Regions from separate parts of the Streptomyces sp. NPDC020731 genome, predicted to be linked through region 3. Evidence: riboswitches for the same ligand, from Rfam matches in the RefSeq annotation. Region 3 holds a riboswitch; each other region holds the start of a gene.
What was found. A riboswitch is a leader RNA that binds a small molecule or an ion and turns the genes downstream of it on or off. The one in region 3 is predicted to bind cyclic di-AMP.
Positions count from the first base shown of each region.

Region 1: linked by a shared signal. The riboswitch ahead of ACH4VX_RS10130 (NlpC/P60 family protein) and the one ahead of ACH4VX_RS20790 (C40 family peptidase) in region 3 are both predicted to bind cyclic di-AMP.
Region 2: linked by a shared signal. The riboswitch ahead of ACH4VX_RS15815 (transglycosylase family protein) and the one ahead of ACH4VX_RS20790 (C40 family peptidase) in region 3 are both predicted to bind cyclic di-AMP.

Region 1 covers NZ_JBIRTN010000005.1:246,079-256,400, reverse strand. Annotated here, with positions in the region: gene pcrA (DNA helicase PcrA) at 1-2,066, opposite strand, end outside; cyclic di-AMP (ydaO/yuaA leader) riboswitch at 2,322-2,479, shown strand; gene ACH4VX_RS10130 (NlpC/P60 family protein) at 2,487-3,662, shown strand; gene ACH4VX_RS10125 (hypothetical protein) at 3,718-4,071, opposite strand; gene ACH4VX_RS10120 (NlpC/P60 family protein) at 4,433-5,470, shown strand; gene ACH4VX_RS10115 (LuxR C-terminal-related transcriptional regulator) at 5,480-6,202, opposite strand; gene ACH4VX_RS10110 (PspC domain-containing protein) at 6,199-7,488, opposite strand; gene ACH4VX_RS10105 (PspC domain-containing protein) at 7,668-9,026, shown strand; gene ACH4VX_RS10100 (hypothetical protein) at 9,013-9,249, shown strand; gene ACH4VX_RS10095 (DoxX family membrane protein) at 9,561-10,082, opposite strand.
Region 2 covers NZ_JBIRTN010000009.1:91,413-101,734, forward strand. Annotated here, with positions in the region: gene ACH4VX_RS15805 (septum formation initiator family protein) at 1-188, opposite strand, end outside; gene eno (phosphopyruvate hydratase) at 290-1,570, opposite strand; gene ACH4VX_RS15815 (transglycosylase family protein) at 1,804-2,520, opposite strand; cyclic di-AMP (ydaO/yuaA leader) riboswitch at 2,525-2,693, opposite strand; gene ACH4VX_RS15820 (transglycosylase family protein) at 2,899-3,894, opposite strand; gene ACH4VX_RS15825 (cytochrome P450) at 4,093-5,376, opposite strand; gene ACH4VX_RS15830 (nucleoside triphosphate pyrophosphohydrolase) at 5,595-6,584, opposite strand; gene ACH4VX_RS15835 (SurA N-terminal domain-containing protein) at 6,655-7,302, opposite strand; gene ACH4VX_RS15840 (protein kinase) at 7,499-8,995, opposite strand; gene ACH4VX_RS15845 (hypothetical protein) at 9,034-9,672, opposite strand; gene ACH4VX_RS15850 (N-6 DNA methylase) at 9,822-10,322, opposite strand, start outside.
Region 3 covers NZ_JBIRTN010000013.1:21,300-31,621, reverse strand. Annotated here, with positions in the region: gene ACH4VX_RS20830 (DUF1844 domain-containing protein) at 1-317, opposite strand, end outside; gene infC (translation initiation factor IF-3) at 712-1,410, shown strand; gene rpmI (50S ribosomal protein L35) at 1,523-1,717, shown strand; gene rplT (50S ribosomal protein L20) at 1,813-2,196, shown strand; gene ACH4VX_RS20810 (TrmH family RNA methyltransferase) at 2,407-3,267, shown strand; gene ACH4VX_RS20805 (ATP-binding protein) at 3,359-4,504, shown strand; gene pheS (phenylalanine--tRNA ligase subunit alpha) at 4,679-5,800, shown strand; gene pheT (phenylalanine--tRNA ligase subunit beta) at 5,800-8,340, shown strand; gene ACH4VX_RS20790 (C40 family peptidase) at 8,552-9,025, opposite strand; cyclic di-AMP (ydaO/yuaA leader) riboswitch at 9,029-9,231, opposite strand; gene ACH4VX_RS20785 (hypothetical protein) at 9,565-9,873, opposite strand; gene ACH4VX_RS20780 (ATP-dependent Clp protease proteolytic subunit) at 9,881-10,322, opposite strand, start outside.

The sequences.
Region 1 (10,322 bases), on a different contig from region 3:
CGCGTGATGCCGACGTACGCCAGGCGCCGCTCCTCCTCCAGCTCCTTGGTCTGGCCGAGGGCGCGCATGTGCGGGAAGACGCCGTCCTCCATGCCGGTGAGGAAGACCACCGGGAACTCCAGGCCCTTGGCGGTGTGCAGGGTCATCAGGGTGATGACGCCGGAGCCGTCCTCGTCCTCGTCGGGGATCTGGTCGGAGTCGGCGACCAGGGCGACCCGCTCCAGGAAGTCGGACAGCACCACGGACTCGCCCTCGCCGCGCTCCTGCTCGAACTCCAGGGCGACAGCCGCGAGTTCCTGGAGGTTCTCGATCCGGGTCTCGTCCTGCGGGTCGGTGGAGGCCTGCAGCTCGGCGAGGTAACCGGTGCGTTCCAGGATCGCCTCCAGGACCGTCGCCGGGCCCGCCCCGGACTCGACGACCGTACGCAGGTCCTCCATCAGCGTGTTGAACCGCTTGACCGCGTTCGACGACCGCGCGGCCATGCCGTACGCCTCGTCGACGCGCCTCAGCGCCTGCGGGAAGCTGATCTTCTCGCGCTGCGCGAGGGCGTCGATCATGGCCTCCGCACGGTCGCCGATGCCCCGCTTGGGGACGTTGAGGATGCGGCGCAGCGGCACCGAGTCCTCGGGGTTGGCGAGCACCCGCAGATAGGCCAGGACGTCCCGGACCTCCTTGCGCTCGTAGAAGCGGACGCCGCCGACGACCTTGTAGGGCAAGCCGACGCGGATGAAGATCTCCTCGAAGACACGGGACTGGGCGTTGGTGCGGTAGAAGACGGCGACGTCACCCGCCTTCGCCTCGCCCGCGTCGGTGAGGCGGTCTATCTCGTCGGCGACGAACTGGGCCTCGTCGTGCTCGGTGTCCGCGACGTACCCGGTGATCCGCGCGCCCGCGCCGGCGTTGGTCCACAGGTTCTTGGGGCGGCGCGACTCGTTGCGCTCGATGACGGCGTTGGCCGCGCTCAGGATGGTCTGCGTGGAACGGTAGTTCTGCTCCAGCAGGATCGTGGTCGCGTCCGGGTAGTCCTCCTCGAACTGGAGGATGTTGCGGATCGTCGCGCCGCGGAAGGCGTAGATCGACTGGTCGGCGTCACCGACCACGCACAGCTCGGCGGGCGGGACCTCGGTCTCGGACGGTGCGCCGGCGGGGTGCCCGGCGGTGCCGACGAGCTCACGCACCAGGGCGTACTGGGCGTGGTTGGTGTCCTGGTACTCGTCCACCATGACGTGCCGGAAGCGGCGACGGTAGTGCTCGGCGACGTCCGGGAAGGCGCGGAGCAGATTGACCGTCGTCATGATCAGGTCGTCGAAGTCCAGCGCGTTCGCCTCGCGCAGCCGCGACTGGTAGAGCGCGTAGGCCTGGGCGAGGGTCTTCTCGAAGCCGTCGGCCGCCCGGGCGGCGAAGTCCTCCTCGTCGATCAGCTCGTTCTTCAGGTTGCTGATCTTGGCGCTGAAGGACTTCGGCGGGAAGCGCTTGGGGTCGAGGTCCAGGTCGCGGCAGACCAGGGCCATCAGACGCTTGGAGTCGGCGGCGTCGTAGATCGAGAACGACGACGTGAAGCCGAGCTTCCTGCTCTCACGGCGCAGGATGCGCACGCACGCGCTGTGGAACGTCATGACCCACATGGCGCCCGCGCGCGGGCCGACGAGCTGCTCGACACGCTCCTTCATCTCGCCCGCGGCCTTGTTGGTGAAGGTGATCGCGAGGATCTGGCCCGGATGGACGTTCCGCTCGGCCAGCAGATGGGCGATGCGGTGGGTGAGCACGCGGGTCTTGCCGGAGCCGGCACCGGCCACGATGAGCAGCGGGGAGCCGGAGTGCGCGACGGCGGCACGCTGGTTTTCGTTCAGCCCCTCCAGCAACGCGGCGGCGTCGATCACCGGGCGCGGGGCGCCGTCGCGGTAGTAGGCGTCCCTGTCCGGCGGCACGTCGAATCTCCCGCCGAACAGGTCGTCCGGAATCTGCTCCGGTACGTGCTCGTCCTCGGGCGGTGGCGGGGGCTCGTCCGCGGGGCCCCGCCGGGCCTGGAGGTCCGCCAGGAAGCTGTCGTCAAAGAGGCTGCTCATCGCTCTCCGAGTCTAGGGCGCTCCACCGACAACCCGGGGCCACCCCGGGAACATCCCCGCTTTCCGGCAGCCGGGGCAGGGTGTGCACCCTCCAGAACCACTGCCTCACCCTGAGTGACCCCACACGTGAGGTCACGAAAATGTATCGGGCATATCACCCGTCAACCTTCACAAGGGCCACACCAGTTGGCTACGGTGCGGGCGGGCCGTACGACCCCCACCGGCGAACCCCGCCGGGCCGCACGGCCTCCGCCGAGTCCGTCCCTGCCGATCGCGGCAGCCGGAGCCGGGGACCCACCGAGACCATGGGGTGAATCGGCCCACTCCCTCGCGGAGCGGCCGTAGGGCAACCCTTCCGAATCACCCGCCCGAACCCGACAGCTAACCCGGTAGGCGGAGCATCGGAAGGAGTCGCCTCCCTTGGCGTCGCACCGCAAGTCGCGCACCCCCGGCGCGCGCGTGGCAGGCATACGGACCCCGGCCCTCGCCACGGCCGCCCTGACCTCCGTGGCCCTGCTGTCCCAGACGGCGGGCGCCGCCCCCTCCGACGACGGCAAGCCCAGCCTGGAGGAGGTCGAGAAGAAGGTCGACGAGCTCTACCGCCAGGCGGAGTCGGCGACCGACAAGTACAACGCGGCCAAGGAGAAGACCGCGAAGCAGCGCAAGCAGGTCGGCACCCTCCTCGACGACGTGGCCAAGCGCACCCAGAAGCTCAACGACGCGCGGGAGGAACTGGGCTCCTTCGCCGCCGCCCAGTACCGGACCGGCGTCGGTGTCCCCGACACCGCGACCTTCCTGCTCGCGGACACTCCGCAGGACTTCTTCGACCGGTCCCAGCTGATGGACCGGATGACCGGCCGCCAGAAGGAAGCGGTCGACGACTACGTCACCCAGCAGTCCGAGACGATGAGGAAGCGCCAGGAGGCCACCGAGAGCCTCGAGACGCTCACCGAGTCCCAGGGCGACCTGAAGACGGCCAAGGCCACCGTCCAGAAGAAGCTCACCGACGCGCGCAAGCTGATGTCGAAGCTGACCGCCGAGGAGAAGGCGCGGCTCGCGGCGATCGAGGAGAAGAAGCAGCAGGAGGCCGCCCGCAAGGCCGCCGAGCTCGCCGAGCAGCAGGCGGAGCAGCAGAAGACCCAGGAGAAGGCCGCCGCCCGGCAGGACAGCGGCACGTCGGGCAGCACCTCCGGATCCGCCGGCTCGACCACCGCGCCGTCCACCGGCTCCTCGTACGCCACCAAGGCCGAGAAGGCCCTCGCCTTCGCCCGCGCGCAGATCGGCAAGCCGTACGTCTGGGGCGCCACAGGCCCCGGCTCCTATGACTGCTCCGGCCTCACCCAGGCCGCCTGGAAGGCCGCCGGCGTCACCCTCCCGCGCACCACCTACGACCAGGTCGACGCGGGCACGACGGTCCCCGTCTCCCAGGCCCAGCCCGGTGACCTGGTCTTCTTCTACGACGACGTCACCCACGTGGGCATCTACATCGGCAACGGGATGATGATCCACGCGCCGAAGCCCGGCACGTACGTCCGCGAGGAGTCGATCTACTACGACGGCGAGTCCTCGATCCACAGCGTGGTGCGCCCCGCCTGACCTGCCCGGGGACACGCCGCCCGGCGCTACGACACGCGGCGCCGGGCGAAGGGCATCAGGTCCACAGCACCGCGATGAAGACGTTCGCCGTGGTCAGCAGACCGACCAGGCCGAACAGGCCCTTGTCCACCTTCTCCTCGTCCCGCTTCACATAGACCAGGCCGAGGATCACGATCAGCAGGGCCAGCTTCACGCCGATCTTGATGTTGTCGACGGAGTAGTCCTGGGCCTGGTTGAGGCCGACCAGGACCACACCGGTGACCAGCATCGTCAGCGCACCGTGCAGCATCGCGGGGACGAACCGGGCGGTGCCCCGGCCCATCGCCTTCATCTGGGTGAGGAAACCACCGAGGAGCGACGCGATGCCGATGATGTGCAGACCGACGAAGAGGTGGATGAGTACGTCCATGAGGCCGGAGCCTAGCCACAGCCACCTCGTAGCACTCCGGCGCCCTCATCCACCGCTCCTCCGGCATATCGGTCATCACCCTGAGTGAAGGTGACGAAGCCGGAACGGGATCCTGGTCACTTGAGGTCACTCGACGGTCCGCTCACGCCACTTCCGCACAACCCGTTACCGGGACCACGCGGCCGGGCCTAGCGTCCTCCCCCAGGTGACCGGCTCTCCACCGCCGCCCGGTCCAGGGGCGGCAACCGGACACCACCGCCGAGAAGGTCCGGCGGCGGACGGCTCCCCCTGTGCACCCCCGCCGCCGGACCGCCGGACGGCAGTCCGCTCCGCGCGGTCGTCGGAAAGGACGGGAGTCCAGGTGGCAGCGCACCGCAGGACCCGACAGCGCACGGCGGGCGGCACCACGACCCGCGTGGCCGCCGCCCTCGCCCTCGCCGGCGCGGCCACCGCGACCGGCTTCGACGGGACGGGACACGCCGAACCGCAGCTGACACCGGACCGGATCAAGGCCGATGTGCACAAGCTCTACCGGGAGGCGGAGGCCGCCACCGAGAAGTACAACGGCGCCAAGGAGAAAGCCGAGTCGGCCCGGCGTCGGCTGCGCGATCTGCAGGACGAGGCGGCCCGCAGGAAGGACCGGCTCAACTCCGCGCGGGACGCCCTGGGCTCGGTCGCGGCGGCGCAGTACCGCGGCGGCGGCCTGGACCCCGCCCTGCAGCTCTTCCTCTCCGAGGACCCGGACGGCTACCTGGACGGCGCCGCGCTCGCCGAACGGGCGGGCAGCCGCCGGCAGGCGGCGGTGGGGCGCGTACGCACACAGCTCCGGGAGATCGAGCAGTTGCGCGGCGCCGCACGCGTCGAGGTGAAATCGCTGACGGCCCGCCGCGCCGAGCTCGAGCGGCACAAGAAGACGGTCGACACCAAGCTGACCGCCGCCCGCCGGCTGCTGTCCCGGCTGACCCCCGGGCAACGCGCGGCGCTCACCGACGGCACCGGCCGCGCCCCACGCGCCTCGGCGGACACCCGGGACGCCCTCGCGGCCCCCGGCCCCCGTGCGGCGGAGGCCGTCTCCTACGCCTACGCCAAGCTCGGCAGCCCTTACGTCTGGGGCGCGACCGGCCCGAACGCCTTCGACTGCTCGGGTCTCATGCAGGCCGCGTACCGCTCCGCCGGCGTCTCCCTGCCCCGCACGACCTACGCCCAGATCGACGCGGGCCGCCGCATCCCCCGCTCCGAACTCCGCCCCGGGGACCTGGTCTTCTTCTACTCCGGCATCAGTCACGTCGGCATCTACGTCGGCGACGGCCGCATGATCCACGCCCCGAACCCCTCGGCCCCGGTCCGCGTGGCCCCCATCGACGAGATGCCCTTCGCGGGCGCCACGCGCGTGGTCTGAACGGCCCGTTCAGACCAGTCGCCGCGCCGTCGCCCAGCGGGTCAGTTCGTGGCGGTTGGACAGCTGGAGCTTGCGCAGGACCGCCGAGACGTGGGACTCGACCGTCTTCACCGAGATGAACAGCTGCTTGGCGATCTCCTTGTAGGCGTAGCCCCGGGCGATCAGCCGCAGTACCTCCCGCTCGCGCTGGGTGAGGCGGTCCATGTCCTCGTCGACCGGCGGGGCGTCGGTCGAGGCGAAGGCGTCCAGGACGAAGCCGGCCAGACGCGGCGAGAAGACCGCGTCCCCCTCCTGCACCCGGAAGATCGAGTCGACCAGGTCGGTCCCGGTGATCGTCTTGGTCACGTATCCGCGCGCACCGCCCCGGATCACCCCGATCACGTCCTCCGCCGCGTCCGACACGGACAGGGCGAGGAAACGGACCGGCTGCTCGGCGTCACCCATCAACGGGGCGCAACGGCGCAGCACTTCGACACCGCCGCCACCGGGCAGGTGCACATCGAGCAGGACCACCTCGGGCCGGGTCGCGGTGATGACCGTGACCGCCTGATCGACGTCGGCGGCCTCGCCGACCACCTCGACACCGGTCTGCTCGGTCTGCCCTATCTCCGCCTGGACCCCCGTGCGGAACATGCGGTGATCGTCGACGAGGACGACACGCACATGACGCCCGGCGGTGCTGCCGGCCGGCTCCATGGACTCGGCCCCCTTCGCCTCGGTCGGCTCGCTCATGACGTCTTCTCCATCTCCATCTCCAGCTCGACCTCCGTGCCGCCGTCCGGCACCGCGCGCAGCCGCGCCGTGCCGCCGTTGCGCTCCATGCGGCCGATGATCGATTCTCTGACGCCCATGCGGTCGGCGGGTATCGAGTCCAGGTCGAAGCCGGGGCCGCGGTCCCGGACGGACACGAAGACCGTCCTTCCCTCGACTTCGGCGTAGACCTGCACCGCGCCTCCCTCGCCACCGTACTTGGCGGCATTGACCATCGCTTCGCGCGCGGCCTGCATCTGTGCGCCGATTCTCTCGTCGAGCGGGCAGTCGCCGACGACCACGACCTCGATGGGGACCCCGTGCTTGTCCTCCACCTCGGCGGCATTGCGCTTCACCGCCTCGGCGAGCGTGGTGGGTTCGTCGTCCTCGTCCTTGCCGTTGCCCTCCGGCTTGTAGAGCCAGGCGCGCAGGTCGCGCTCCTGGGCCCGGGCCAGGCGGCGCACCTCGCCCGCGTTGTCCGCGTTGCGCTGGATCAGGGTGAGGGTGTGCAGCACCGAGTCGTGGACGTGGGCGGCGACCTCCGCGCGTTCCTGCGCCCGGATGCGCATCAGACGCTCCTCGGAGAGGTCCTGCGTCATGCGCACCAGATAGGGGCCGGCGAGGAGGGTTATGCCGACGAGGACCGCGAGGGCCGCCTGGAGCACCGAGCCGAGGTGGCTGCCGGAGCCCCGCAGGACGAAGATGCCCGAGGCGCCCGCCGTCACCAACAGCACACCGGCCACGGCCCGCAGCAGCGTGACCGTGCGCCGGCGGCGGCCGACCTCCATCCAGCGGGCCCGGCGGGCGTTGTCCGCCTGCCGCCAGACCAGGGCGACGCCCGCACCGACCAGCACGGTCGGCCAGAGATAGGCCCTGGCCCCGTTGGTCAGGTTCACATTGCCCACGAAGATCATGGCCACGACGACCATGAGGAGCAGGGCGACGATCTGCCCCTTGTCCGGTTTCCGGGTGACGAGTCTGCGCCGGCCGTCCGGCGAGGCCTCCGTCGTCACCAGTGAGGGCGGCTTCTGCGCGTCCACACCGCCGACGCCCAGCGGTACGAAGAACCAGAACGCGGCGTACAGCAGCGCGCCGAGACCGTCGGCCATGAACAGACCGACGAAGACGAGACGCACCCAGATTACGGGCAGCCCGAGGTGTCCGGCGAGCCCCCGCGCCACACCACCGAGCCAGCGTCCGTCACTGCTGCGGTAGAGCTTGCGCGGCGGCCGCGGCTCGGCGAGTGGCGCTGCTGCGGCTTCCGACATGCCAACGATGGTCACACGCCCGGGGTACCGGAGCATCAGGGTCGGTCCCGGAGACTCCCCTGATCTCCACGGGCCGGGTCCGTCGAACGCTCCCCCGGCCCCACTCGGGGGCCGATATCAGGGTCCGGCCAGGGTCGTACCGACTGCCGCCACGGCGGCTCGACCGTCACCATGGACCCATGACCGATCACCAGCACGCCGCGACGGGTCCGGGACCCGTCTCCGCCCCGGAGGGAGCGACCGCCCCGGCACCGGAGCCGGCCGACGAGAGCGGACGCTTCCGGCGCGACCGCCGGCACCGGATGCTCGGCGGGGTGTGCGCGGGGCTCGGCCGGCAGTGCGACATGGACCCGGTGATCTTCCGGATCACACTCGCGGTCCTGTCCGCCACCGGCGGCATCGGCCTCATCTTCTACGGCTTCGCCTGGCTCTTCGTCCCGTACGAGGACGAGGAGGAGAACGAGATCCGCCGGCTGCTGACCGGCCGGGTCGACGGCCACACCCTGACGGCCGTGCTGTTCGCGCTGGTCGGCTGCGGCGTCTTCCTCACCATGCTGAGCAACGACGGAGTGCTGAGCTTCGCCGTCATACTGTCCCTGCTGCTCGCCGGCGCCGGGTACTGGTCCCGGCGGCGTGGTGCGCCCAGCCCCGACCACATCGCCGCCCAGGCCGTGGCCGACGCCCCGCCGGAGCCCCAGGCACCGCCGGCCCCCTCCGCCTTCCCCTCGTGGTGGCGTGATCCCATCGTCAAGGACGGCACACACGTCGGAGGCACGGGCTATCTGTGGGGCCCCCGGGACTCCCGCGACATGGACATCGCCGCCGCCGTCGACATCGGCCTCGGCCCCCGCACCGGCACCCGCGACACCGCGTACGCACCGCACCGCCGGCCGCCGAAGCCACGCGGCCCCCGCGGGACCGGCGGCTGGATCTTCCTGCTCGCCCTGCTCGCCTGCGGCCTCGGCACCGGGCTGGCGTGGGAGCAACACCCCCTCGGCACCAGCCTGCAGACCGGCCTCGCCTGCGCCCTCGCCGTCTTCGGCGTCGGTGTGGCCGTCAGCGCGTTCCTCGGCCGCACCGGGGCGGGATCGATCATCCTGGCGGTCATCACGGCGGGCCTGCTCGCCGGCTCGGCCGCCCTGCCCAAGGACATCGGCACCGACTGGACGCACACGGCCTGGGAGCCCACCTCGGTCGCGCAGATACGCCCGACCTACGACCTGGGCGCCGGCGAAGGCGTCCTGGACCTGTCGGCGATACGCGTCCCCGCGGACGGAACCGTCTCGACACGGGCCGATGTCGGCCTGGGCCGGATCCACGTGATCGTGCCCAGGGACGTGACCGTGAGGCTGAGCGTCGATGTGGGAGTGGGCGACATCCAGTTGCCGGGCGACAGGCGGAAGGACGTGGACGTGGCACCGGGCAAGCACAAGGAGGTGACCCTGGAGCCGCCGGCCGGCGTCGAGGAGGCGGGCACGCTCGACCTCGATCTCCAGGTCGGCGCGGGACAGGCGGAGGTGAGCCGTGCTGCGTCATGAGTTCCAGCCGGGCAGGCTGGTGGCCGGCGCCTTCCTCACCCTCGCCGCGGTGATCTACGCCGGCGACGCGGGCGGCGCCTGGGACACCCCGTGGTTCGTGGTGATCCCCGTGGTCACCGGCGGGCTCTGCCTGGCCGGCGCGGTGGGTTCCCTGACCGGCCTCGTACGCCGCCGCCGAGGCAGACCGGTCTCCCGCGGGACCGACCCGGGGACGGCACCCTGAGCGGGCGCTACCGGTACCCCCGTCCGCTGCCGCCGCCGGGCACGAAGAACGGCGTCCACGGACGGTAACGGAGCGCCCGTCGGCACCAGTGAGGTCAAGGCCGTCAGGTGCGGGAGGACACGACCCTGGGAGATGTCGTTTGGATCTTGCCGGGGTCGCGGGGTCCGGCACGCACCTCTGCGGCGTTGCCGTCGGTCCTCGACGCCCCGCGTCGACTCCCTCCTCCGCCTCGCAGCCGCACGCACCGGACCCCGCCCGGCTCGGCTGTGAGGCGCCGTCGCCTGAAACCGGCCCGATCCAGACGACACCCCCTAGGAGCGCCCTCGGCTACGTCGGTTCCTGATCAGGGCATCCAGTGACCAGAGGGGCGCGCCGGCCAGTACGAGGGGCACCCAGCAGAACATGTACGGGAGGTCATTGCCGTAGTAGTACGGGTCGGCGGCCCAGCTCACGGTCAGCCACAGGCTGAGGGAGATCAGCGCGCCGCCCAGGGCGGCCAGGCGGGTGAGCAGGCCGAGCAGGGTGCCGATGCCGACGGCCAGTTCTCCGAGGGCGATGGCGTAACCGAAGGCGACAGGGCTCTCCAACGCCATGTCGACCAGCGCGGGGACGGCGGAGGAATCGCGGACGCCGCGCATCATGTCGCCGATCGATCCGGCGCCGGAGTCCTTCATGAACGCGCTGTCCGTGAGTTTGTCGAGGCCGGCGTAGATGAAGGTGATTCCGAGGAAGATGCGCAGGGGGACGAGGGCGTAGCGGGTGGCGGTGTCCCGCCAGTCCCTGTCGCCGTCGAAGTGGGGGGAGTGCGTGTCCGTGCGCATACCGTGAGTCATCGCTGTCCGCCGCCTCTCACCGCCGTGCCGGCACTCCTCGATAGACCATACGTACGACGAATGACGGCGGCTCAATCCTGAGGGCGGGGTTTTTCTTCGGGGTGCGGTACTCGTGGGCGCGGGTGCCCCGCGTTGGTGTGGGCCGGGGGTGTTCGCGCAGCCCGGCGCTTGCGGGGTGCCTCCTCCGGCGGGGGTACCTCCAGCCCGCCCGTGCCGCCCTGCGGCACGACTGCCCGCGGG
Region 2 (10,322 bases), on a different contig from region 3:
CGCATGGGATAGGCGAGGGCGACGATCAGGGAGCAGACCACCAGGGCGAGCAGCGCCGCCCGGCCGGTCAGCCGGGAGCGGCGGGCCTGGCGTTTGGTCTGCGAGCGGTAGACCCGGGCCGCGGTCTGCTCACCGATCAGCCGGATCCTGGTCGCGGTGGAGAAACGGTCCCGGTCCTTGACCGCCATGTTCCCGCCTCTCGCTCACCGTCATACGCGCGTACGTCCCCGCACACGGTACGGGACCGGGTACGGGGACGTACGTACGACGCTGCCTACCGGAGCGGTGCTCAGCCCTTGAAGCGGGGGAACGCGCTGCGGCCGGCGTACACCGCGGCGTCGTCGAGGATCTCCTCGATGCGCAGCAGCTGGTTGTACTTGGCGACGCGCTCGGAGCGGGCCGGGGCGCCGGTCTTGATCTGACCGCAGTTGGTGGCGACGGCCAGGTCGGCGATGGTGACGTCCTCGGTCTCGCCGGAGCGGTGGGACATCATGCACTTGAAGCCGTTGCGCTGGGCCAGCTCGACGGCGTCCAGGGTCTCGGTCAGCGAGCCGATCTGGTTGACCTTGACCAGCAGGGCGTTGGCGGCGCCCTCCTCGATGCCGCGGGCGAGGCGCTCGGGGTTGGTGACGAACAGGTCGTCGCCGACGATCTGGACCTTGTCACCGAGCTTGTCGGTGAGGACCTTCCAGCCCTCCCAGTCGTCCTCGAACAGCGGGTCCTCGATGGAGACGAGCGGGTACGCGTCGACGAGCTCGGCGTAGTACTCGGTCATCTCGGCGGCCGTGCGCGTCTTGCCCTCGAAGGTGTAGGAGCCGTCCTTGTAGAACTCGGACGCGGCGACGTCGAGCGCGAGGGCGATCTGCTCGCCGGGGGTGTAGCCGGCCTCCTTGACGGCCTCGAGGATGAGGTCGAGGGCCTCGCGGTTGGAGCCGAGGTTCGGGGCGAAGCCGCCCTCGTCGCCGAGGCCGGTGGCCAGGCCCTTGCTCTTCAGGACCTTCTTCAGGGTGTGGTAGACCTCGGCGCCCCAGCGCAGGGCCTCGGAGAAGGACTCCGCGCCGATCGGGGCGATCATGAACTCCTGGATGTCCACGTTGGAGTCGGCGTGCGAGCCGCCGTTCAGGATGTTCATCATCGGCACCGGCAGCAGGTGCGCGTTGGGGCCGCCCAGGTAGCGGAAGAGCGGCAGGTCCGACGCCTCGGAGGCGGCGTGGGCGACGGCGAGCGAGACACCGAGGATGGCGTTGGCGCCCAGCGATCCCTTGTTGTCGGTGGCGTCCAGGTCGAACATCGCCTGGTCGATCAGGCGCTGCTCGGTGGCGTCGTAGCCGACGAGTTCCGGGCCGATCTGCTCGATGACGGCCAGGACGGCCTTCTCGACGCCCTTGCCCAGGTAACGGTTGGCATCGCCGTCACGGAGTTCGATGGCCTCGAAGGCGCCGGTGGAGGCGCCGGACGGGACGGCGGCACGACCCGTGCTGCCGTCGTCGAGGCCGACCTCGACCTCGACCGTGGGGTTGCCTCGGGAGTCCAGGATTTCCCGGGCTACGACGACGTCGATGGACGGCACGAGCATCTCCTTCATGGATGTGACGCGGGTGAGCAGGACCCCGGAGGGTCTTGCGAGACCGAGCCTAACCGGCTCCGGGCGATCGGCCAGCCGGTCGCCCGCCCCGTGGACAGAACCGAGAGTAAATTGTTTCCGAACGGAACAAAGCGGTTTCCGGAAACCCGGCCGTGAAAAACCCCGCCCCGGTGCGTACGGGGGAAGACGCACCGGGGCGGGGAGCAGGGGGCAGCCGCTTACTTGAGGTGCAGCTGCTGGCCCGGGTAGATGAGGTCGGCGTCGTCGACGATGTCGTCGTTCAGCTCGAACAGCTCGGCCCAGCCGCCCTCGACGTCGCGCTCGGCGGCGATGGAGCTGAGGGTGTCGCCCTTGACGACCTTGTACTCGCCGTCGCCCTTCTCGACCTTCTCGCCGGTCGGGGTGGTGACGGTCTTCTTCTCGGTCTTCTGCTCGGCGGCCGGGCGCTCGGCGGAGCGGGAGGCCTTCTGCTCGGTCTCACGGGTCTCGGTGGAACCGGTGCTCTGCGAGGAGCCCGCCGAAGAGCCGTTCGAGGACTCGTTCGAGGAGGAGCCGGTGTAGGCGGCGTTGGACAGGCCCGTGCCGCAGACCGGCCAGGCGCCCTTGCCCTGGCCCGCGAGGACCTTCTCGGCGATCTCGATTTGCTGCGCCTTGCCGGCCTGGTCGGCGCTGGAGGCGTACTGCGTGCCGCCGTACGCGGCCCAGGTGGAGGCGGAGAACTGCAGACCGCCGTAGTAGCCGTTGCCGGTGTTGATGGACCAGTTGCCGCCGGACTCGCACTGGGCGACGGCGTCCCACTCGGAGGCGGTGGCGGCGGAGGCGGTGCCGGCCGCCATCAGCGGGGCGGCGACGGCGGCGGAGGCGACACCGGCGACGGCGATCGCGCGGGTGGCCTTGGACGGACGACGGTGCTTGCCCTTGCCGGAAAACAGCATGGTTGGATCCCCTCACCGACGCCTACGAGGTGAGCTGTCGGGTTCGGGCCGGTTGAGTTGCCCGGCCACGTCCCTCACGGGACGCGGCTTCACCCCAAGCCCGATCCGGTGTCAACCACCGGAAAGGACACTTACCTTGGGTCCCCCGCTCCTGCCTACGGCGCATGACGCGACGACTGTTCCCGTGCTGCCACTGGCAGGATTCGGCGTGGCGGCAGCCGGGGCCCGCGGTGGCGAGCGGTCACGACCGTAGACACGCGATCCGCGGAAATTCAAAGACGATCAGGGCTTCTGAGACCTATCTCTCACGCCCTTTAAACCGGACATTCACCGCGAATCATGACGTCAACCACCGCCGGACACACGCCCTTTCGGGCGTCACTTTTCGCCCGGTTCGACCCCGACCTCAAGCTCCTGACCCGGCAGGATGAGGTCCGGGTCGACGCCGACGACCTGCTCGTTCTCGGTATAGAGCGACCGCCATCCGCCGTCGAGCTCAAGGGAGTCGGCGATGGACGAGAGGCTGTCCCCGGTGCGCACGGTGTACGAGCCGTCGGCGGCATCGCGCGAGGCGTCGGTGCCGCGCGAGGCGTGCCGGCCGGACGATTCCGACGTACGGTCCTCCGCCTCACCCTCCTCGGCACCGGTGCCGCGATGGCGGCCGGGGCCGGTGCCCTCGGCGTCGGTGAGCTCGGAAGAGCCGGTGGCCTGCCCGGACTTGTCCGACTCGTCACTCTTGGGAGTGGCCGAGGCGGAGGGGGAGGTGCCGGATCCGCCGTCGGAGCCGTTGTCCGAATCCGCGTCCGAGTCGCTCGACTTGCCGGGCTTGGCCGATTCACCGGCCTCGTCCTCTCCGTCGTCCGATCCCTTGGCGCCGGACGACGGAGAGGACGAGACAGACGGATTCCCGGATTCCGATGATCCGGACGAGTCCGAAGAGTCCGATGCGTCCGAGGTCGAGTCCTCCGCCACGCCCGTGTCGATGTCGGCCGACGTCGAGCCCTGGCTGAGGCCCGCCGTCAGTCCGCAGGTGCGCCACGCGCCGACCCCCTGCTGGGCGAGGATCCTCTCGGCCACGGCTATCTGCTGGCCGCGGCTGGCCTGGTCGGCGCTGGTCGCGTAGTCCAGACCGCCGTAGTTCTCCCAGTCGTCCTGGGTCAACTGCAGGCCGCCGTAGTAGCCGTTGCCGGTGTTCTGGCTCCAGGAGCCACCACTTTCACATTCGGCGACCCGGTCCCAGGTCGCGCCGTCGGCCGCGCTGGCGCTACCGGCTCCGAGGAGCGGGATCGCGATGGCGGAGCCGGTCACTCCGGCCGCGACGAGGAGAGCCGGAGCCTGGCGGGGGCGACGGTGCCGACCGTTCCCGGAGAGCATGCGGAGACCTTTCACAAGACAGCAATGACCGGCGCGGCGAGTGGAACCCGATGTGCCGCACTTGATGGGTGAACGTATCCGCAGACGATCACTTGTCACAAGTTCATGCCGCGCAGATCACGTGAAGATCACAGAGTTGAGAGCGCGTCATGTTTGCGCTGGTCCGCTCGGGGGCACGGCGGACGGCGGTTCCGTCCGTCACTTCCGCGGAGGAGTGAACTCCACCGGGAGCGTGCGCAGTCCGCGCATGATGAGCCCGCCCCGCCAACGGAGTTCGGCCGGTTCCACCGCGAGCCGCAGGTCCGGCAGACGGGTCAGCAGGGTGGCGAGCGCGGTCCGGCCCTCCAGGCGGGCCAGCGGGGCGCCCAGGCAGTAGTGGACGCCGTGGCCGTATCCCAGATGCTGGTTGTCGCGCCGGCCGAGGTCGAGCACGTCCGGGTCGGCGAACCGCTCCGGGTCCCGGTCCGCGGCGGCGAGTACGACGAGGACGGGGTCGCCGGCCGCGATGCGCTGCCCGCCGATGGTGACCGGCTCGGTGGCGAACCGCCAGGTGGCGAGCTCCACGGGGCCGTCGTAACGCAGGAGCTCCTCGACACCGGTCTCCAGCAGCCCGCGCTCCCCGGCGACGAGGCTCCGCTGCAGGCGGTCACGCTGTCCGGGGTGGGTGAGCAGGGCGTAGGTGCCGTTGCCGATCAGGTTGACGGTGGTCTCGAAACCGGCGAACAACAGGATGAACGCCATGGCGGCGGCCTCGTTCTCGGTGAGGTGCTCACCGTGGTCGGAGGCGCGGATGAGGCCGGAGATGAGGTCCTCGCCGGGGGCGGGTTCGGCGGGGAGCGCCTCGCGCTTGCGGTGGATCAGCTCGGCAAGGTAGCCGCGCATCTTCTTCACGGACCGGGCGACCCCGCCGCGCGGGCCGCCGCCGTGACGGATCATCATGCCCGCCCAGTCCCGGAAGTCGTCCTGGTCCTCGCTCGGGACGCCGAGCAGGTCGCAGATGGCGTAGATGGGGAGGGGGAAGGCAAACTCGTGGATCAGGTCGGCGGAGCCACTGTCCGCGAACCGGTCGATGAGCCCGTCGGTGAGCTCCTGCACGCGGGGCGCGAACTCGGCGACCCGGCGCGGGGTGAACGCCTTGCTGACCAGCCGGCGCAGCCGGGTGTGGTCCGGCGGGTCGATGTTCAGCAGATGCGTCATCAGCTCCGCCTGGCGCTCCCCGGGGATACCGGTCCTGCCCCTGGCGTGCGCGGGCTCGTCGTGGTGCGCGGGGTTCTTGGACAGCCGGTTGTCGGCGAGCGTCTGCTTGGCGTCGGTGTAGCGCGTGACCAGCCACGCCTCCACCCCGCTGGGCAGCCGCGTCCTGCGCACGGGCTCGTGCTCACGCAGCCAGGCGTAGGCGGGGTAGGGATCGGCGGCGAACTCCCGGCTGAACAACTCGGGAGTGGGTCCCTGCGGAGCAGGAGGGGTGGGCTGGTCATGCATGCGGCGACCCTAACGGGCGACGGGAGCAGGACGGCGCGGCAGCTCGGGTGTCCGGGGCCGTCGGGCGGCTGCGGGCGCGTGGTGGTTGTTCGCGCGGTTCCCCGCGCCCCTTCAGGGGGGCGGGGAACCGCGCGAGGGGGTCCGGGGGCGGAGCCCCCGGGGGACGGGACGGGACGGGACGGCGGGGGCGAGAAACCCTCCCGCGCCGCACCCCGCTCTCAGCCCTCGCCACCCTCCGCGGCACGGATCGCATCGCGGTACACCCGCGCGGCCGCCCGCAAGGCCGCCTCCGGATCGACTCCCGCCGCCTCCGCCCACACCGCAAGCCCCAGCAGCTCGTAACCGACCCCCTCCCCCACCGGCACCGGCACGTCCAGCCCCGCGGTCCGCGCCCGCGACCCCAGCTTCGCCGCCAGCGCCAGTCCGGGCTGCCCGAGCGGCACCCCCTCCGTCACCGAACTGCGCCGCTTCTCCTCCGCCTTGGTCCGCAGCCAGTGCGCCTTGACGTCCTCCGGCGTGTCCGCCGTCTCCCCGCCGAAGACATGCGGATGCCGGTGGATCAGCTTGGCCACGATGCCCCCCGCCACGTCGTCGACGGAGAACGGTTCCTCCGGGTGCTCCTCGGCGATCCGGGCGTGGAAGACGACCTGGAGGAGCACGTCCCCCAGCTCCTCGCGCAGCTCGTCCCGGTCGCCCTCCTCGATGGCCTCGACAAGCTCGTACGCCTCCTCGATGCCGTACTTGGCCAGGCCCTTGTGGGTCTGCCGGGACGACCACGGGCACTCCGCGCGGATGCGGTCCATGACCTGCACGAGGTCGAGCAGCCGGGCGCCCGGCAGGTCGTAGGAGGCGGGCAGCAGCTCCAGCTCGGGCATCCGCACCCTGCCGGTCCCGGCCAGCCGCGCCAGCCCGTCGGTCAGCGCGGGCTCACCCTCGCCCGTCGCCACGACCACCACCGTCCGCCCGCCCGCGCAGGCGTCGACGATCTCCTCGGCGGTCGGGGACGCCTCCTCGACCGGTATCCCCGCCTCCCGCAGATACGGCAGCTGCGGGTGGGCGCCGTCCGCGCACAGCACCCGGTCGGCCGCGTGCAGGGCCTGCCAGGCCGGCCAGGACAGCAGGCCGGGCGCGACACGGTGGCTGGTGGTGAGCAGGACGGCACGGCCGGGGGCGGTCGCGGAGCTCGGTGCGGGGCTGATTGCGTTCACGCTCCGAAACTAGCCCACCCCGCCGACAGCCCCCGGGTTGTCCACAGGCCGGTTGTCCGCAGGCGGCCGGTCAGAGCGTCTGCGGCGCCCCGGCCGCCGTGACGTCCCGTACCCACGGCGTCCTGGCGTCGACCCGGCTGCTCTTCTCGACGTCCCAGTCGCCGTAGCGCGGGTTGAGGTCGACGTCGAGCTCCTCGCCCGCCTCGGACAGCGCCTGCCAGAACTCGGGCCGGCTGGTGTCGGTGCCGAGTCGCTGGGCGAGCTTCTGGGCCTGGACCTGGAGGCGGAGGTTGGCCTCGAGGCGCTGCGGCGGGATGCCGTACTGCTGCAGCCAGGCCGCCTCCAGCGCCTCGGCGCCGCCGGCCTGCTGCTCCAGGCCGGACCGCATCCGCTGGACCTCACGGTCCGTGACCGTCACGCCGGCGTCCCGCGCGGCGCGCTCCAGCACCCGGTCCAGGACCATGCCGTGCAGGGTGTCGCGGGTGAGGCTGCCGGTCCGGGCGATGGCCTGCTGGTACTGGGCGTCGTCCGGTACGGCCGCCCGCTGGGCCGCGCGGACCTCGTCGACCCGGTTCTCCAGCTGCGACACGGTGATCCGCTCACCGCCGACGACGGCTGCCGCACCGGGGTGCGCGTCGTTCCCGCAGGCGGTGAGCAGGGGCGCCGCCGCGGCGATCGCGGCGGTGAGGAAGAGCGCGGTGCGACGGCGGCGGTGCAAGGAGACCTCCTGAGGAGAGCTTGTGCGGCGGTGCACAAAGTCTTGCGGTGATCGATGGTAGGCATCGGCCAAGCTCTGGCCAACCCATTCGACCAACGATTCACGGCGACTTCCGGCACCGGCGTCCGCGCCGTACAGCCGTACGCCCCGCCCACGTCCCCTTTGCGGCTTTACGGCCTTCGCGCCCGCTGCCCCGCTATCCGCGCACCTGTCCCAGCCACTGCAGCGTCCGCCGGATGTCGACGGCCAGCGGGTGCCCCGGTCCCTGCACGCGTTCCACGTCGTGCAGCAGCCGTATCAGCGTGTCGTGCGCGGCGGCCCGGTCGCCGAGGGCGAGCAGCAGATGGCCGATGCGGCGACGGACGTCATGGGCGAGCTGCGGGTCGCCGGCGGCCACGTACTGGTTCTCGTAGTACGCCAGCAGCGCCCGGTACTCGGCGAGCGCCGCCGCGGGTTCGCCGAGCTGCTCCAGGCACTGGGCGGCCTCGTAGCGGTGGCGCAGGGACTGCGGGTCGGCCTGGCCGGCCTCGGCGGCGCGTTCGTCGGCGAGGCGGCGCAGTTCGGGCAGGGCACGCCGGTACTGGCCGTCGTCCAGGAGCGTGGCCGCGTACTGCTTGCGCAGGGTGCGCACGACCGGGGAGTGCTCGCCGTGCTGGTCGGCGGCGACGGGCAGGATCGAGCCGAGGATGTCGACGGCCTGGGTGATGCGGCCCTCGCCGAGCAGCCGTTTCACCTCGTCCACGGCGGCGGCGACATCGGCCTTCTCCGCCACGGGCGCGGACGGCGCGGCGGGTGCCGGCTGTGGTGCGGGTGTGCGGGCGCGGTCCGGCCAGGGGGCGTGCGGGCGCAGGAAGGGGCGGGTGGGGTCCAGGGGCGCGCCGGTGGGCGTTCCCCGCGCGGGGAGCAGCTGCGCCAGGTGTTCGTAGACCTCCTGCGCGGAGTCCGGGCGGTGCTGCGGGTCCTTGGCGAGCAGGCGCAGCACCAGCGTCTCCAGGGCCTCGGGGACCTCGGGGCGGATCCGGCGCACGGGCACCGGCGGCTCGTACAGGTGCCGGTGCAGCACCCCGAGCGCCGTGGAACCCGCGAACGGCACGTCGCCGCTGAGCAGTTCGTGCATCAGCACCCCGAGCGCGTACAGGTCGGTGTACGGGCCGACCGCGCCGCCCATCGCCTGCTCGGGCGCCATGTAGGCGGGCGAGCCGATGGGCGAACCGGTGTGCGTCAGGCGCGTGGTGTCGCTGTCCATGACGGAGGCGACACCGAGGTCGAGCACGGTGACCGTGCCGTCCTGCTTCACCATCACGTTGCGCGGCTTGAGGTCGCGGTGGACGATCGGCACGGCGTGCACGGCGCTCAGGACGGCGCACAGCTGCGCGGCCACCGCCACGGTCCACTGCCACGGGTACGGGTCGTGTTCGGCGAGGTGGTCGCCGAGGTCGGCGCCGTCGACGTACTGCATGACGAGGAACAGCTCCTCGCCCTCGCTGCCCGCGTCGTGCACGGTGACCAGGCCGGGGTGGTCGACCTGTGCGGTCACCCGGCATTCGCGCACGAAGCGGCGGCGCAGTTCGTCGGCCTCCTGGCCGGCCACCTTGTCCGGGCGCAGCAGCTTCACCGCCACGCGCCGGTCCAGCCGTTTGTCGTAGGCCGTCCAGACCTGTCCCATGCCGCCCTGTCCGATGAGCGTGGACAGTTCGTAGCGGCCGGCGACGACACGTCCCGTCGTCACGCTCACCTTCCGCCCTCGTGGTTGCCGTGCCGGTCCTGCTGCCCGTCCTGGCGGCGCAGGTAGTCGCTGAGTTCGTCCAGCTCGGCGCGCACCTGGTCGATCCGGGCCGGCGCGGGGTGCTGCGGCGACTGCGGTGGCGGTACGGGGGTGGGGGGTGCCGGGGTGTGCGGTACCGGGGTGTGGGGGGCCTGGGGCTGCGGGACCGGCGTGGGCGCGTACGGCGAGCCCTGCTGCGGGTAGCCGTAGGGGGCGTGGGTGCCAGGGCCGTGCATCGTCGTGGCGTGGGACGGCGGCGGCATCTGGCCCGCGTACGGGTGCGGCCGCCGGTGCAGGCGGATGTCCACGGTCAGGTAGTACGCGGCCGCGCTCGCGCCGAGGATCAGGACGGCGGCCAGGGCCACGTCGGTCCGGTAGTCCGACTCCGGCAGCGAACCGACCACCGCCAGGCAGGCTATCGACAGCGGGATGCTCACCCAGGCCGCCGCCCAGTCGAGCAGCCGTCCCCGCAGGAACGCGACCCGGAACAGCGGCACGCAGGCCAGCAGGCCGCAGCACAGGACTCCGGCGGCGGCGTACAGCACGCGCTGCGTGATGACCATTGCCGCGCTGGGGGTGGGCGGCGCCGCGCCGTGGCCGTACATGACTGCTCCTGGACAGGTGTAGCCGATGGAAACTCGGAGTCCGAGCGTATAGGCCGACAGCGACAACCGGTCCCGGGATGTACCGAACCGTTGTCGTACCGGGGCGTCCTGGAGGCGCGCCGAGGGTGTTCCGCGGGCTCGGCCGGGGCTCACTCGGGGACCCGGTCGGGGGTGATCGTCCCGTCGGTCAGGCCGTCGTACATCCCGCGGACGAGTTGCTCACCGAGCCGGCCCGCCTGCCTGAGCGCCCGTTCGAACTCGTCCAGGGCCCGGAAGCGGGCGCCGTGGCGCCGCTGCTCGGCCGGTGCGAACCGGGGCAGTTGCAGCCGGCGTACGTCGAGCCGGGTGGCGGTGGACGCGTAGCTGCCGGCCTGGCGGTGGTTGGCGGTGCCGCGCAGGAACCCGGCGAGGAACCACGCGTCGAGCACCTCCGGGTCGGGGCGCAGCAGCACGAGGTTGCGGCCCAGGGCGGCCCCGGCGGTCGCGTCGTCGATCACCCGCGCGACGGCGCCCCCGCCGAGCACGGGCACGACGACGTCACCGGGTTCGGTGAGCACCGCCTCCTCGTCGCTCTCCGGGAGCGTGCCGGAGGGGCCGGTTCCGGAGAGGACGTCGTGGTCGGTGAGGACGGGCACGCGCGCGTGGCCGCC
Region 3 (10,322 bases):
AGGGAGGCCTCGCGGAACGCCAGCTGGAGCGACTTCAGGCCGTCGCGCAGCGGCGCCGCGTGGAACGAGCTGATCTCGGTCGCGGAGGCGTCCAGCAGACCGGCCAGCGCGTGCACCAGCTTGCGGGCCTCGTCCAGGTCCTTGAACGTGTCGCCCTCCTCGGTCAGACCGAGCTTCACGGCGGCGGCGCTCATCAGGTTGACGGCGACCGTCACGATCACCTCGACGGCCGGGACCTCGGCGATGTCGCGGGCCATGGCGTCGAAGTCGGGGTTGCCGGGGGTCTCGGGGGTGTCCGAGGGGGAGGTGTCACTCATGCCCCACACGATAGGCGCAGCGGGACGCCCCCTTGACGGCAGGAGGCGGGGACGGCCGGTTGGTGCGCCTCACCGGGAGCTGCTAACCTTGTGTAACGACCGGTCGGACCCGTATGCCTCGTGGCTCGCGTGTCCGGCCCACAAGTGGAGGCTTCGAACTCCCACCTGACCGCCCTCAGGGCGGCGGGTCACCGGTCAGGCGGTCCCGTCCCCGAGGCGGCGATCCGTCCGAAAGCGCGCCCCGCGGTCATCGCGGCGGTGTTCCGGTAGTTCGAGGAACCCCGCCTGTGATCGTCCGGGGCATTTTTTGTGCGCCGGTGCGGTTAGGTCTCACGAACAGAGACGTTACGCGGCTGTCCGCCAGACCGTCGCGTGGTGCTACCGAGGAGGATCCATCAGCGCCGAGCCCCGCATCAACGACCGGATTCGCGTTCCCGAGGTGCGACTTGTCGGCCCCAGCGGCGAGCAGGTCGGGATTGTCCCGCTTGCCAAGGCCCTGGAGCTTGCGCAGGAGTACGACCTCGACCTCGTCGAGGTCGCGGCGACCGCCCGTCCGCCCGTGTGCAAGCTCATGGACTACGGGAAGTTCAAGTACGAGTCGGCCATGAAGGCCCGTGAGGCGCGCAAGAACCAGGCGCACACGGTCATCAAGGAGATGAAGCTCCGGCCGAAGATCGACCCGCACGACTATGACACCAAGAAGGGTCACGTCGTCCGGTTCCTCAAGCAGGGCGACAAGGTCAAGATCACGATCATGTTCCGTGGTCGCGAGCAGTCCCGGCCGGAACTCGGCTACCGACTGCTGCAGCGTCTCGCGGAGGACGTGGCCGACCTCGGGTTCGTGGAGTCGAACCCGAAGCAGGACGGCCGCAACATGATCATGGTTCTCGGTCCGCACAAGAAGAAGACCGAGGCGATGGCCGAGGCTCGCCAGGCGCAGGAAGCCCGCAAGGCGGAGGCGAAGGCCAACCCCGGCCGTTCGATGAACGCCGCGGACCCCGACGCCGCGAACGCCGACGCTGCGAACGTCGACGCCGCGAATGCCGACGCCGCGAACGTCGACGCTCCGGCGGAGGCTTCCGCCGAGGCGTGACCCCCGGGGGACGCGAGTCCCCAGGACGTAACCGATACAAGTACGACGCTCCACCGTGCCCGGTTCTCATGGCCGGGCACCGGAGCGCCACCGACGAGGAGAGAACGGCGCTATGCCGAAGAACAAGTCGCACAGCGGTGCCAGCAAGCGCTTCAAGGTCACCGGCTCCGGCAAGGTGCTCCGTGAGCGCGCCGGCAAGCGCCACCTGCTCGAGCACAAGTCGTCCCGCGTGACGCGTCGCCTCACCGGCAACGCCGAGATGGCCCCGGGCGACGCCGCGAAGATCAAGAAGCTTCTCGGCAAGTGAGACCGGGCGCCCAGCGCCTGATCCACCTCCACCGGGACCCAATCGTTTCCGGGCCGTGTGAGGACAACCACGGCCCCGCTACAAGGAGTTAACAAGTGGCACGCGTCAAGCGGGCAGTCAACGCCCACAAGAAGCGCCGGGCGATCCTCGAGCAGGCCTCCGGCTACCGCGGTCAGCGCTCGCGCCTGTACCGCAAGGCCAAGGAGCAGGTCACCCACTCGCTGGTCTACAACTACAACGACCGCAAGAAGCGCAAGGGTGACTTCCGCCAGCTGTGGATCCAGCGCATCAACGCCGCTGCCCGCGCCAACGGCATCACGTACAACCGCTTCATCCAGGGTCTGAAGGCCGCGAACGTCGAGGTCGACCGCAAGATCCTGGCCGAGCTGGCCGTCAACGACGCGACCGCCTTCGCGGCGCTCGTCGAGGTTGCGCAGAAGGCGCTGCCGGCGGACGTGAACGCCCCCAAGGCGGCGTGAGCACTGCGTCGGCTTGAGACCGACGTGAGTTTCGAGGACCCGCAGGCTTCGTGGCTTGCGGGTCCTGCTGTTGCCGTTCGCCGGTCGGTCATCCGGCTGCGGGCCCGTTGCGGCCGGCCGCGCCCACGCGGCGGAGCCGCATGCCGACACAGCCCCGCCCCCGGGGACTGCACTGCCGCGTGTTGAGATCTCCCGAAGGTGAACAAGAAGATGCCCCCCGTCAGCCCCGAGCTGATTTCTCCCCGTTCCACCCGTGTGAGTGCCGCTCGTCGGCTCGGTAAGCGGAACTTCCGGGGAAAGGAGCGGCTGTTTCTCGCCGAGGGACCGCAGGCCGTGCGGGAGGCCGCTGCGCACCGGGGCGAGGACACCGCGACGCTCGTCGAACTGTTCGCCACCGTGGAGGCCGCCGAGCGGTACGCCGACATCGTCGGGGCGGCGCGGGATGCCGGGGCCCGGGTGCACCTGGCCTCCGAGGACGTCATCGCCGACATCTCCACCACCGTCACCCCGCAGGGGCTCGTCGGGGTGTGCCGGTTCCTGGACACGCCGTTCGAGGAGATCCTCGCCGCCCGGCCCAGGCTGGTCGCCGTCCTCGCCCACGTGCGCGACCCCGGGAACGCCGGCACCGTGCTGCGGTGCGCCGACGCCGCCGGAGCCGAGGCCGTCGTCCTCACCGACGCCTCCGTCGACCTGTACAACCCCAAGGCCGTCCGCGCCTCCGTCGGCTCCCTGTTCCATCTGCCCGTCGCCGTCGGCGTCCCCGTCGAACAGGCCGTGACCGGACTGCGGGACGCGGGCGTGCGGCTGCTCGCCGCCGACGGCGCCGGGGACCGCGACCTCGACGACGAGCTCGACAAGGGCACCATGGGCGGGCCCACCGCCTGGGTCTTCGGCAACGAGGCCTGGGGCCTGCCCGAGGAGACCCGCGCCCTCACCGATGCCGTCGTCCGCGTACCGATCCACGGAAAGGCGGAGAGCCTGAACCTCGCCACCGCCGCCGCCGTATGTCTCTACGCGTCGGCCCGTGCACAGCGCGCCGCCGGAGGGTGCCGCTCCGTCACCGGGAACTAGTAGGGTGACCAGCCCGGGGACCCTCCCCAAGCTCTCGGCAGGGCTCGAGCTCGGGGCGCCCCGGGGAAGTTCCGAGAGGTGGGGTACGGGGATGAGCGTCGGCACGAGCAGCGCACCGGGCGCACAGCGGGCGGCGCGCCCGCCCGCGCCCCGGCCCGGTGATCTCGCCGAACTCGGCATCGACCCCGACCAGTTGCCCGACGGACTGGTCGTCGCCGACGAGCACGGACGGGTGATCTGCTTCAACGCGGCAGCCGTCCGCATCGCGGCCGTCTCCGCCGAGCAGGCCCTCGGCCGGCCGCTGGAGACCGCCCTGCCGTTAGAGGACCTGGAGGGCCGCCGCTGGTGGCAGCTCACCGACCCCTACGGTGGCCTCGCCATCCGCGTCCGCCAGCCCGAACGCAACCTGCTGCTCCCCGGAGGCCGGGAAGTCCTCGTCTCCGCCCGCTACGTCCGCACCGGGCCCGCCGGTCCCGTCCGCCGCGTCGTCGTCACCCTGCGCGACACCGAGGCCCGCCGCCGCACCGAGCGCAGCCACGCCGAGCTGATCGCCACCGTCGCCCACGAACTGCGCTCCCCGCTCACCTCCGTCAAGGGCTTCACCGCCACCCTGCTCGCCAAGTGGGAGCGGTTCACCGACGACCAGAAACGGCTGATGCTGGAGACCGTCGACGCCGACGCCGACCGGGTCACCCGGCTCATCGCCGAGCTGCTCGACATATCCCGCATCGACTCCGGGCGCCTGGAGGTGCGCCGTCAGCCCGTCGACATCGGGGCCGCCGTCGGACGGCACATCCAGGCCTACGTCGCCGCCGGGCAGCAGGCCGACCGCTTCCTGCTGCGGGTGCAGCACCCGCTGCCCGACCTGTGGGCCGACCCCGACAAGGTCGACCAGGTGCTCAGCAACCTGCTGGAAAATGCGGTGCGGCACGGCGAGGGAACCGTCACCATCGACATCACGCCCTCGGTGTCCCCCCGTGAACGGGAGAACGCCGAGAACGCAGCTACGTCGGTCACGGTGAGCGACGAGGGGCCCGGCATTCCGGAGGAGTCCATGAACCGCGTCTTCACACGCTTCTGGCGGGGCAGCAAGCGCGGCGGGACGGGCCTCGGGCTGTACATCGTCAAGGGCATCGTCGAGGCCCACGGCGGCACCATCACGGTCGGACGCGCCCCCGAAGGCGGCGCGCAGTTCCGATTTACGTTGCCCGTGGCGGCACCCGCGTATCTCACCTGAGATCCGGGCCCGGCCCCACGGGCGCATTCGCTCACCACCACACCGTTAGACTCGGCCTTTGGCACCTTTGTGTCCCAAAAACCTGGACGCACCGTCCAGGAGTCGGTACGGGGACCATCAGCCCGGGGGCACCTCCCAGTGGTAGCTGGGGGACAATCGGAAGTACGGGAAGAGATGTCGGCACCGAATAAGTCGTACGACCCTGTCGAGGTCGAGACGTTGAAACCGGAAGAGATCGAGCGCATGCGGGACGAGGCGCTCGCCGCCTTCGCCGCTGCGGACTCCCTCGACGCGCTCCAGGAGGCCAAGGTCGCCCACACCGGCGGCACCTCCCCGCTGGCGCTGGCCAACCGAGAGATCGGCGCGTTGCCGCCGCACGCCAAGGCCGAGGCCGGCAAGCGCGTCGGCCAGGCGCGCGGTGCCGTGAACAAGGGCCTCGCCGCCCGCCAGACCGAACTCGAGGCCGAGCGCGACGCGCGCGTCCTGGTCGAGGAGGCCGTGGACGTCACGCTGCCCTACGACCGCGTCCCGGCCGGCGCCCGCCACCCGCTCACCACACTGTCGGAGCGCATCGAGGACGTCTTCGTGGCCATGGGCTACGAGGTCGCCGAGGGCCCCGAGGCCGAGGCCGAGTGGTTCAACTTCGACGCCCTGAACATCGGCCCGGACCACCCGGCCCGCGGCGAGGCCGACACGTTCTTCGTGGAAGGCCCCGAGGGCGGCACCGAGTCCGGTGTCGTGCTGCGCACCCACACCTCGCCCGTGCAGATCCGCTCGGCGCTCGACCGCGAGCTGCCGGTCTACGTGATCTGCCCCGGCCGCGTGTACCGCACCGACGAGCTGGACGCCACGCACACCCCCGTCTTCCACCAGGTCGAGCTGCTCGCCGTGGACGAGGGACTGACCATGGCGGACCTCAAGGGCACCCTGGACCACATGGTCCAGTCGCTGTTCGGCGCGGAGATGAAGACCCGGCTGCGGCCGAACTTCTTCCCCTTCACCGAGCCGAGCGCCGAGATGGACATGCTCTGCTACGTCTGCAAGGGCGCGTCCGTCGGCGACCCCGACCGGCCCTGCCGCACCTGCTCGTCCGAGGGATGGATCGAGCTCGGCGGCTGCGGCATGGTCAACCCGCGGGTGCTCACCGCCTGCGGCGTCGACCCGGAGAAGTACAGCGGCTTCGCCTTCGGGTTCGGCATCGAGCGGATGCTGATGTTCCGCCACAACGTCGAGGACATGCGAGACATGGTCGAGGGTGACGTCCGGTTCACCCGGCCGTTCGGGATGGAGATCTGATGCGGATCCCGCTTTCTTGGCTGCGGGAGTACGTCGACCTGCCGGCGACGGAGACCGGCCGTGACGTACAGGCCAAGCTCATTTCGGCCGGCCTGGAGGTCGAGACCGTCGAGCACCTCGGCGCCGACCTCAAGGGCCCCCTCGTCGTCGGCCAGGTACTGACCATTGAGGAGCTGGAGGGCTTCAAGAAGCCGATCCGCTTCTGCACGGTGAACGTGGGGCGGGCCAACGGCACCGGTGAGCCGCAGGAGATCGTCTGCGGCGCCCGCAACTTCGCCGTCGGCGACAAGGTCGTCGTGGTCCTCCCCGGCGCCACCCTGCCCGGCGGCTTCTCGATCAGCGCCCGCAAGACGTACGGCAGGACGTCCCACGGCATGATCTGCTCCGCCGACGAGCTGGGCATGGGCGACTGGGGGTCCCCCCGGACGGAGTCTGGGGGAGGCACGCACGGCATCATCGTGCTGCCGCCGGAGACCGAGGTCGCCAAGGACGCCATCGAGCTCCTCGAACTCGTCGACGAGGTCCTGGACATCGCCGTCACCGCCAACCGCGGCGACTGCCTCTCCCTCCGTGGCGTCGCCCGCGAGACCGCCATCGCCTACGGCCTGCCGCTGCGCGACCCGGCCCTCCTCGACGTGCCCGGCCCGAACGCGTTCGGCTACCCGGTGAAGGTGTCCGACCCGGCCGGCTGCGACCGCTTCACCGCCCGTACGGTGACCGGCCTCAGCCCCGAGGCGCGCTCCCCGATCTGGCTGAAGCGCCGGCTGCAGAAGGTCGGCATGCGCCCGATCTCGCTCGCCGTCGACGTCACCAACTACGTGATGATGGAGCTCGGCCAGCCGCTGCACGCCTACGACCGCTCCCTGGTCCAGGGCACCATCGGCGTGCGCCGGGCCGCCGAGGGCGAGAAGATCGTCACCCTCGACGGCGTCGAGCGCACGCTGCACGCCGAGGACCTCGTCATCACCGACGACCGCGGCCCCATCGGCCTCGCCGGCGTCATGGGCGGCGCCGACACGGAGATCGCGGACCACGGCGACACCGGGAACGCGACGAGTGACGTGGTCATCGAGGCCGCCCACTTCGACCAGGTGTCCGTCGCGCGCACCGCCCGCCGCCACAAGCTGTCCTCCGAGGCGTCCCGCCGCTTCGAGCGCGGCGTCGACCCGGCGGCCGCCGCCGCTGCCGCGCAGCGCACCGTCGACCTGCTGGTGCTGCTCGCGGGCGGCACCGCCGAGGCCGGCGTCACCGAGGTCGTCGCCCCGACCGCGCCGCACACCATCACCGCCCCGGCCGACCACCCGGACAAGGTCGCGGGCGTGGCGTACGGCCGCGAGACCGTCGTACGCCGCCTCCAGGAGGTCGGCTGCGACGTGTACGGGCAGGACGAGCTGATCGTCACCGTGCCGTCCTGGCGGCCCGACCTCACCGACCCGAACGACCTGGCCGAGGAGGTCATCCGGCTCGAGGGCTACGAGAACCTGCCCTCCACCCTGCCCAGGCCGCCCGCCGGCCGGGGTCTGACCGCCCGCCAGCGACTGCACCGCCGTATCGGCCGGGCCCTGGCCGGGGCCGGTTACGTCGAGGCGCTGAACTACCCGTTCGTCGGCGAGCAGGTCTTCGACCAGCTCGGCCTGGAGGCCGACGACCCGGCCCGCCGTGTCGTCAAGCTGGTCAACCCGCTCAGCGACGAGGAGCCCGCGCTGCGCACCACGCTGCTGCCGGGCCTGCTCGGCGCGCTGCGCCGCAACGACGGCCGGGGTTCGCACGACCTCGCGCTGTTCGAGACCGGCCTGGTCTTCCAGCCGCGCGAGGAGCAGCGGGTCGCCGCGAACCTGCCCGTCGACCGGCGGCCCAGCGAGGCGGACATCGCCGCGCTGAACGCCGCGCTGCCCGACCAGCCGCGGCACGTCGCCGTCGTGCTGACCGGCGCCCGCGAGCAGGCCGGCTGGTGGGGCAGGGGCCGCGCGGCCGACTGGGCCGACGCGGTCGAGGCCGCCCGGACCGTCGCCCGTGAGGCCGGCGCCGAACTGGGCGTCCGCAAGGGCCAGTACGGGCCGTGGCACCCGGGCCGCTGCGCCGAGCTGACCGTCACCGTCGACGGCGAGGACCGGATCATCGGCCACGCCGGCGAGCTGCACCCGCGCGTCCTGAAGACCCTGGGCCTGCCCGCGCGCAGCTGTGCGATGGAGCTGGACCTGGACGCCCTGGAGCAGGTCGGCGACGACACCCCGCAGGCGCCGGGCATCTCCACCTTCCCGGTCGCCACGCAGGACGTCGCGCTGGTCGTCGACGCGTTCGTGCCCGCCTCGGATGTCGAGGCGGCGCTGCGCGAGGGCGCCGGTGAACTGCTGGAGTCCATCCGCCTGTTCGACGTGTACGAGAACGCCGAGCAGCTCGGCGAGGGCCGCAAGTCCCTGGCGTACGCACTGCGGTTCCGTGCGACCGACCGCACGCTGACCGTCGACGAGGCGTCGGCGGCCCGCGAATCGGCGGTCACCCTCGCGGGCGACCGCACCGGGGCGGTCCTGAGGGGCTGATCCAGACCGTCGGGCCCCCTCGGCCGGCCCGTCCGGCGTTTGAGGACAAAGGGGGTCCGGGGGCGCAGCCCCCAGGGACGGGAAGGGGCGGCGGGGGCGAAAACCCCATGCCCGCCCCCGTCCGCCGCAGGGCCGACAACCACCGGGTTCCGGGGGGGGGGGGGGGGGGGGGGGGGGGGGGGGCCCCCCCCCCCCCCCCCCCCCCCCGCGGTCACCTCACCCGGCCGTACCAGACGCTGCGGGTCCAGATCTTCTGCAGGCGCACCACGTCCCCGGTCTTCGGGGCGTGCCAGATCTTGCCCTTACCCGCGTAGATGCCGACGTGGTAGACGTAGCTGCCCGAATGGAAGAACACCAGGTCTCCCGCCTTGCGGCTCTTGGCGGAGACGTGGCGCGTCTTGTTGTACTGCTGGGCGGCGGTGCGCGGCAGCTTCTTGCCCGCCTTCTTGAACGAGTACAGCGTCAGACCCGAGCAGTCGAACCTGTACGGCCCCGTGGCGCCCCACTTGTAGGGCGAGCCCTTCTTGGAGGCGGCGATGTGCAGCGCCTTGGTGGCCGAGGTCGCGGCGGCCGCCTCCGAGGCGGCTCCGGGGACCACGATGGAGCCGCCCACGGCGGCCAGGGTGAGGGCCGAGGCCGTGCCGGCCCGGGCCATGAGAGACGGGACACGATTGAGCGCAGTCATGCGCAACCCTTCGTCAGCCGCCTGTGAAGGATGACCTGTCGGATTCGGGCTGGCGAAGTTGCCCGGCCGCACACGTGCGGCTTCACCCCAAGGACTGCTCGGAACTGACGTCCCGGCGGCCCGTCGTGATTGGGTCCTCCACTCCTGCCGATCCACTCCTGTCGACCGGTCATCCGGGCGGCGGCAGGACTCGGCGTCCGCCCGGATCGCCCCGCCGCGGCGGCGGGGTCTTGTCGTCAGTCAGGGATCTTGGCTCATGACGCGATCGAAATCCCAACGGAACGTGGGATTTGTGTTGTTACTCACCACTCACCCGTTCGGGTGGACACCTCTCTGTTCGGACCTTCGCCGAGGCCCGGAGGAGCCGCGGACCAGGGATGAAAAGCACCGTTCCGGTCGTGCGGTACGTGCGTTGCGCAACTTCGAGGGCTCGAAAACAGCAGGTTCGTCTACGCCGGACGGGGGTACGCCGTTCGGTCCGTTTCAACCCCGGCCGGGGTGCACCGCCGGCCGGGGCCGCTGTCCGGCGCCCGCGGGCGTCAACTGCCGGGGTCCGGCGGCAGTGTGACCCTGGCCGTGCGCCGTTCGCCGTCCAGCGCCCGCAGGGCCCGGGCCAGCGTGCCGGAGTGCAGTTCGCTCTCGCCGCGCCGGTGCATCAGGGTCAGCGCGTCGCGCAGCGCGACGGCCTTGCCGACCAGCGCCTGAGCCGCGCGCAGTCCGCGGTAGGTGTCACCGCCCAGGGCCGGGTTGACCCGGCCGAGCAGGTCGACGGCCTCGAGGTAACGGTCGATCAGCTCGGCCTCCGCGCGGGTCAGCGCGGGCAGCGGCGGCAGCTCCGGTGGCAGCATCCGCGGCTCACCTCGTGCCGGTGACGGGGGAGGTGCTCCTGCGGCCGGGCACGATCCGGTCCGCCAGGCCGTACTCCACCGCCGCCTGCGCGTCGAGGACCTTGTCCCGCTCGACGTCCGCCCGGACCCGCTCCGCGGTGCGGCCCGTGTGCCGGACCAGGATCTCCCCCATCCGTGACCGGACACGGGTCGACTCCTCGGCCCGGATCACCGGATCGCCGGCCTGTCCCTCGACCGGCTCCGGGAGGGAGGGCTGACGGAGCACCAGACGGGAGCCGGGCAGCAGCAGTCGCTTGCCCGGGGTGCCGGCGGCCAGCAGCAGCGCGGCGGCGCCCTCCGCCCGGCCCAGGCAGACCGTCTCCACGTCGCAGGAGACGTGGCGCAGCGTGTCGTAGATCGCCGACATGGCGTGGAAGGAGCCGCCGGGGGAGTTGACGTAGAGCGAGATG